2 linked regions of the Aquitalea magnusonii genome follow. The protein of the gene in region 2 binds, or shares a complex with, the protein of the main gene of each other region. Links are inferred from orthologs where the notes say so. Each region holds a gene or a part of one and is shown on either strand. Other genes may lie near its edges.

Region 1 (2,897 bases), 1.0 Mb from region 2 along the record:
GGGTTGCCGGTAACAGGGCTGAGTCCTGCTCTGGTGCCGCTGACTTTCCATGTAGCGGATGCCGAGGCTTTTGCTCCCTTGGCCGGGGTGTCGCTGGATGTGGAAGTGCGCGCCGGCAAGGGGCGTTTTCGTGAGCAGATCCTGTTTACCCATAAAGGCTTGTCTGGTCCGGCCATCCTGCAGATTTCCTCTTACTGGGAACCGGGCATGGATGTGGTGATCAATCTGCTGCCGGACTGTGACGTCCAGGCATTTCTGGACGAGCGGCAAAGCAGTGAACAACTGGTGAGCAACGCGCTGGCCGAGCTGGGTTGGCCCAAGCGTTTTGCCGAGGCGTGGTTGAGCCGGCTGGGTTTCAATGTCCGGCTGAAGGATTTGTCGCCCAAAAAGCGCTTGCAGCTGGCTGAACAGGTACAGCATTGGCGCATCAAGCCCAATGGCACCCAGGGTTACAAGAAGGCTGAGGTGACGCGCGGCGGGGTTTCCACCAAAGCGCTATCTTCCAAAACCATGGCAGCCAAGGATGTTCCGGGTTTGTTCTTTATCGGCGAAGTGGTTGATGTCACCGGCTGGTTGGGTGGTTACAACTTTCAGTGGGCGTGGTCATCCGGCTATGTGGCCGGCAAAAACTGCTAGAATTGCCGTCTTATCCCATGCTGTTGCCTGTTGCACATTTCATTGAGTCTCCATGACCGAACAGTACGAAAATTTTGATGGTGCCATGGCATCCCTGCGCACACCGCCACATTCGACCGAGGCCGAGCAGTCGGTCCTTGGCGGTTTGATGCTGGATAATGGCGCTTTCGACAAGATTGCCGACGTTGTCTCCGAGGCCGACTTCTATCGTCACGACCACAAACTCATTTTCAAGCACATAGCGCGCTTGATCGAGCTGGGGCGTCCTGCCGATGTTGTCACGGTATCCGAGGTGCTGGACAAGAACGCCGAGCTGGCAGATGTGGGCGGTCTGTCTTACCTGGCAACGCTGGCGCAGAACACGCCGTCGGCCGCCAATATCCGTCGCTATGCGGAAATCGTGCGCGAACGTTCCATCATGCGTCAGTTGGCGGTGGTTGGGGCGGAGATTGCCGAATCGGCATACACGCCACAAGGACGCGATGCTGCCCAGTTGCTGGACGAGGCTGAAGGCAAGGTGTTCCAGATTGCCGAATCCACTGCCAAGTCCAAGCAGGGTTTTCTGGAAATGCCGGGCTTGCTCAAAGAGGTGGTCGAGCGGATTGACATGCTGTACAGCCGGGATAATCCGGACGAAGTCACTGGTATTCCCACTGGCTTTATCGATCTGGATGCCAAGACATCCGGCCTGCAGCCGGGGGATTTGGTCATCGTTGCCGGGCGTCCGTCCATGGGTAAAACCGCTTTCTCGATGAATATTGCCGAGCATGTGGCGGTGGAGGCACATTTGCCGGTGGCCGTGTTCTCCATGGAAATGGGCGGGGCACAGTTGGTGATGCGGATGCTCGGCTCGGTTGGACGGCTGGATCAGCATGTGTTGCGTACCGGCAAGCTGGGTGACGAGGACTGGCAAAAACTCACCTACGCCATTGGCAAGCTGTCTGAAGCGCCGATGTATATTGACGAAACCCCGGCACTCACCGCTCTGGAACTACGTGCCCGTGCCCGCCGTCTGGCACGCCAGCATGGCGGCAAGCTTGGCTTGATCGTGATCGACTATTTGCAGCTGATGTCGGGTTCGGGGCGTGGGGATAACCGCACCGCCGAACTGGGTGAAATTTCGCGTGGCCTGAAAGGCCTGGCCAAGGAGTTGCAGGTGCCGGTGATTGCGCTGTCGCAGCTATCGCGTGCGGTGGAGCAGCGTCCCAATAAGCGCCCGATGATGTCTGACTTGCGGGAATCCGGCGCAATCGAACAGGATGCCGATATCATCATCTTCATGTATCGCGAAGAGTACTACAACCCGGAAAACGCGGAAGTGAAGGGTATGGCCGAGGCCATCATCGGCAAGCATCGTAACGGCCCTACCGGTGCGGTGCGGCTGGCATTTGTCGGCAAGCATGCCAAGTTTGAGAATGCCGCCACGCTGGGTATCAGCGGTTGGGCGGACAGCGACGGCTAAGCCTGTCGGTTAGCAAGAGTCAGGGTGTGCATTCCTACAGGAAAGGTAGTTCATGAGCTTTTTCGACCAACATGTATTTATCTGCTGCAACCAGCGTGCTGCCGGAGAAGATTGCTGCAATAACCACGGTTCCAGCGAACTGCTGGGCTATATGAAGGACCGGGTCAAGGCATTGGGGCTGGCGGGGGAAGGCAAGGTCCGCATCAACAAGGCTGGTTGTCTGGGGCGTTGTGATGATGGTCCGGTGATGGTGGTGTATCCGCAAGAGACCTGGTACACCTTTATCGACCGCGAAGACATCGACGAAATCATCGATGAGCACGTAGTGGCTGGGCGTATTGTTGAAAGGTTGAAGATCTGATGTTGAAAGCCCTGAACAAGTGTGTGATTCCCGGCCCGGTAGGCGAGTTGGAGACCATCGTGGTATTGCCGCAAGGCGAGCCGCAGGGAATTGCCGTCATTTGCCATCCCAACCCGCTGCAGGGGGGCACCAATACCAATAAGGTGGTGCAGACAGCCGCCAAGGCGCTGTCACAGTTGGGTTATGCCTGCTACTGTCCTAACCTGCGCGGGGTGGGGGAGAGTGGTGGTCAGCATGACCATGGGGTTGGCGAGGTGGAGGATGTCATTGCCGTGGTCGAGCATGCCCGCACCGTGCATGGCCAGTTGCCGCTGGCACTGGCAGGGTTTTCGTTTGGTGGTTTTGTGGCAGCGCGTACCCGTGCCGTGATTGAGGCTGACAAGTTGTTGCTGATGGGCGTGGCGGTTGGCAAGTATGAAATCCCCACACCGCCAGTGC
Region 2 (2,957 bases):
ATTTGTACTCCAGAATTTTCCGCCATGTCTTGACATGGCGCTCCCGTGAGCACGACATGAGCCTCAAAGCCCGTATCAGCGATGACATGAAGTCCGCCATGAAGGCGAAGGAAACCGAGCGTCTGGCCGCCATTCGTCTGTTGATGGCTGCCATCAAGCAAAAGGAAGTGGACGAACGCATCGAACTGGATGATGCCGCAATCGTGGTGGTGATCGACAAGATGCTCAAGCAGCGTCGTGACTCCATCTCCCAGTACGAAGCAGCCCAGCGTCAGGATCTCGCCGACAAGGAAAAGGCCGAAATGACGGTGCTGATGGCTTATATGCCGCAGCAACTGTCTGAAGCCGAAATCGACGAGCTGGTGGCCAAGGCCGTGGTCGACAGCGGTGCTGCCTCCATGCAGGACATGGGCAAGGTTATGGGCCTGCTACGCCCGCAGTTGGCGGGACGTGCCGACATGGCACTGGTTTCGGCTCGCATCAAGGCCAGGCTTGCTGCCTGATCTCTGGCCGGGCGCAGTATGGTCCGGTAATTTGTTCCTCCGTGTTAAGGCAGGTGTTCGGCGTTGATTCCACAGGACTTTGTTGATCAGTTGCTGTCCCGTGTCGATCTTGTCGACGTGGTGGATCGCTATGTCCCGCTGAAAAAGGCAGGCCAGAACTATCTGGCCTGTTGTCCCTTCCACAAGGAAAAATCCCCCTCCTTCACGGTTAGCCCCAGCAAACAGTTTTATCACTGCTTTGGTTGTGGTGCGCATGGCTCGGCCATCGGCTTCGTCATGGAATACCAGGGCTTGGGCTTTGTCGATGCGGTAAAGATGCTGGCTGACAGCGTTGGCATGCCGGTACCGGAGGTGCGCAGTGTCAATCCGGAAGCCACGCGCGCCGCGCGTGAGCGGCAGTTGTCGCTGGAAGAAGTCATGCAATTGGCTGCCGGGTATTTCAAGCAGCAGTTGAAGTCAGCGCCGGTCGCCATCAGCTACCTGAAAGGGCGTGGTGTCAGTGGCGAAGTGGCTGCGCGCTTTGGCCTCGGCTATGCCCCTGGTGAGTGGCAGAATCTGCAGGCCATCTTTCCGCAGTATCAGGATGACAAGCTGGTGGATGCCGGTCTGGTCATTTTCAATGAGGAAAGCGGCAAGCGTTACGACCGGTTCCGTGAGCGGGTGATGTTTCCCATCCGTAATCAGCGCGGAGCCATCATCGGTTTTGGTGGGCGCGTGCTGGGCAAGGGGGAGCCGAAGTATCTGAACTCGCCGGAAACGGTGCTGTTCGAAAAAGGCCGCGAACTGTACGGCTTGTACGAAGCCCGCCAGGCGATTCGAGAAAAGAATCGCGTGCTGGTGGTTGAAGGTTATATGGATGTGGTGGCATTGGCGCAGTATGGCATCGGCTATGCGGTAGCCACGCTGGGGACGGCCACCACTGGCGAGCATGTGCGCAAGCTGATGCGTCATGCCGATCAGGTGTATTTCTGCTTTGATGGCGATAAGGCTGGCCAGAAGGCCGCCTGGCGTGCGTTGGAAAACAGCCTGCCGCAATTGCAGGACGGCAAGGCGCTGAATTTTCTGTTTTTGCCGCAGGAGCACGACCCGGACAGCTATGTACGGGAATTCGGTACCGAAGCATTTGAGCAGCAGTTGGAACAGCACAGCCTGCCGCTGTCGGTTTACTTTACCCGCGAGCTGACAGGCCGCGTGGACATGAATACGCCGGAAGGGCGGGCCGACCTGATCAAACAGGCCAGCCCGCTTCTGGCACAAATTGCAGCACCGGCGCTTGGCTTCATGATCAGAAAGCGGCTGGCAGAACTTGCCGGCATGGACGTCGACGATTTCGACATGCTGACCACAGGCAAGAAGGCACCGGAGCGCAAGGGCAAGCGGGAATACCGCTTGCCGGAGGAATCATATCGCCAGATCAACACGCCCATTGTTCACAAGCAGATCAAATGGCTGCTGATGAACCCGGCGTGGGCCAGCGATGTGAGCCTGCCGGACAGCCTGCCGCTGTCCGACGAACTGGCCTGCTTTGCGATGTTGGCCGAAAGTGTGCAGGAACACGAACAGCCGCCCAATACGGCGCAATTGATAGAGGGCTTGCGTGGCACCCCCTACGAAGGGCTGATCGACAGTGTGCTGCACCAGGCCATGCAGGATCCGGACGAGTTTGCCGACCCCGGTGAGGATGACCGCATCCAGTTTCAGCATGGCAACGCCAGATTGCTGAAAATGTTGCGTGAAGCCCAGGTGGAAAGGCTAAAACTGAAGGACCGTAACGAAGGTCTAAGTCCGGAAGAAAAAGCATTATTCAGGGAACTGCTCCGAGACCTGCTCGGCTCGCCTATGTGAGCCGGGGCAGGGGTGACGTAGTTGTGTTATAATCAACTGTTTTTTTCGGCTTTTTTAAAGCAGGAAGCAAAATGGCGGCCTCTCCCGAAAATCAAAAAGATGTGCAGGACAACGAAGAACAGGTAATGAGCCTGGAAGAGCAGCGTAAACGGCTGCGCCAGCTGATTGCCCTGGGCAAGGAACGTGGTTATCTCACCTACGCCGAGATCAACGACCACCTGCCGGAAGATGTGTCCGATGCCGAGCAGATTGAAAACATCGTCACGATGATTTCCGGTCTGGGCATCCAGGTTTATGACGAAGCGCCGGACGCAGAAACCCTGCTGATGTCCGATGCCACGCCGGCTGTTGCGGATGAAGATGCGGTGGAAGAAGCCGAGGCGGCCCTGTCGTCGGTGGATTCCGAGTTTGGCCGTACCACCGACCCGGTGCGCATGTACATGCGCGAAATGGGCTCGGTCGAGCTGTTGACCCGTGAAGGCGAAATCGAAATCGCCAAGCGTATCGAAGACGGCCTCAAGCACATGATTCTGGCCATCTCGGCATGCCCGGGCACCGTGGCAGAAGTGCTGGAGCTGGTCGAGCGCATCGGCAAGGAAGAAATCCGCG

What was found. Proteins that work in one complex are often made in the same cells at the same time.
Region 1: the proteins of dnaG (region 2) and dnaB are in contact, whole or in part, in a crystal structure (PDB 2R6A), measured with the Geobacillus stearothermophilus proteins. The link is inferred for Aquitalea magnusonii from one-to-one orthologs. Residues at the interface, in WP_049624496.1 of Geobacillus stearothermophilus: Lys456, Leu457, Leu458, Pro459, Ala460, Asn463, Ala464, Leu467, Leu535, Leu536, Ile537, Ala538, Gln544, Glu545, Asp548, Tyr549, His552; in WP_033016901.1 of Geobacillus stearothermophilus: Ser13, Glu15, Ala16, Gln18, Glu91, Leu92, Asp94, Ala95, Val96, Pro97, Thr98, Ala99, Ala100, Asn101, Tyr104, Tyr105, Ile108.

The regions. Positions count from the first base shown.
Region 1 is NZ_AP018823.1:1,132,202-1,135,098, forward strand. Bases 70-2,893 are described here. They hold dnaB (replicative DNA helicase), read left to right. Parts: upstream 70-688; coding sequence 689-2,098; downstream 2,099-2,893. Other genes in these bases: DLM_RS05540 (NAD(P)/FAD-dependent oxidoreductase), read left to right, coding at 70-636; DLM_RS05550 ((2Fe-2S) ferredoxin domain-containing protein), read left to right, coding at 2,151-2,459; DLM_RS05555 (alpha/beta hydrolase), read left to right, coding at 2,459-2,893. Also shown: more of DLM_RS05540, read left to right, coding at 1-69; more of DLM_RS05555, read left to right, coding at 2,894-2,897. UniProt on the Escherichia coli protein: The main replicative DNA helicase, it participates in initiation and elongation during chromosome replication. Travels ahead of the DNA replisome, separating dsDNA into templates for DNA synthesis.
Region 2 is NZ_AP018823.1:126,729-129,685, forward strand. What follows is about bases 74-2,957. They hold dnaG (DNA primase), read left to right. Parts: upstream 74-566; coding sequence 567-2,348; downstream 2,349-2,957. Other genes in these bases: DLM_RS00665 (GatB/YqeY domain-containing protein), read left to right, coding at 74-503; rpoD (RNA polymerase sigma factor RpoD), read left to right, coding at 2,420-2,957. Also shown: more of DLM_RS00665, read left to right, coding at 57-73. UniProt on the Escherichia coli protein: RNA polymerase that catalyzes the synthesis of short RNA molecules used as primers for DNA polymerase during DNA replication.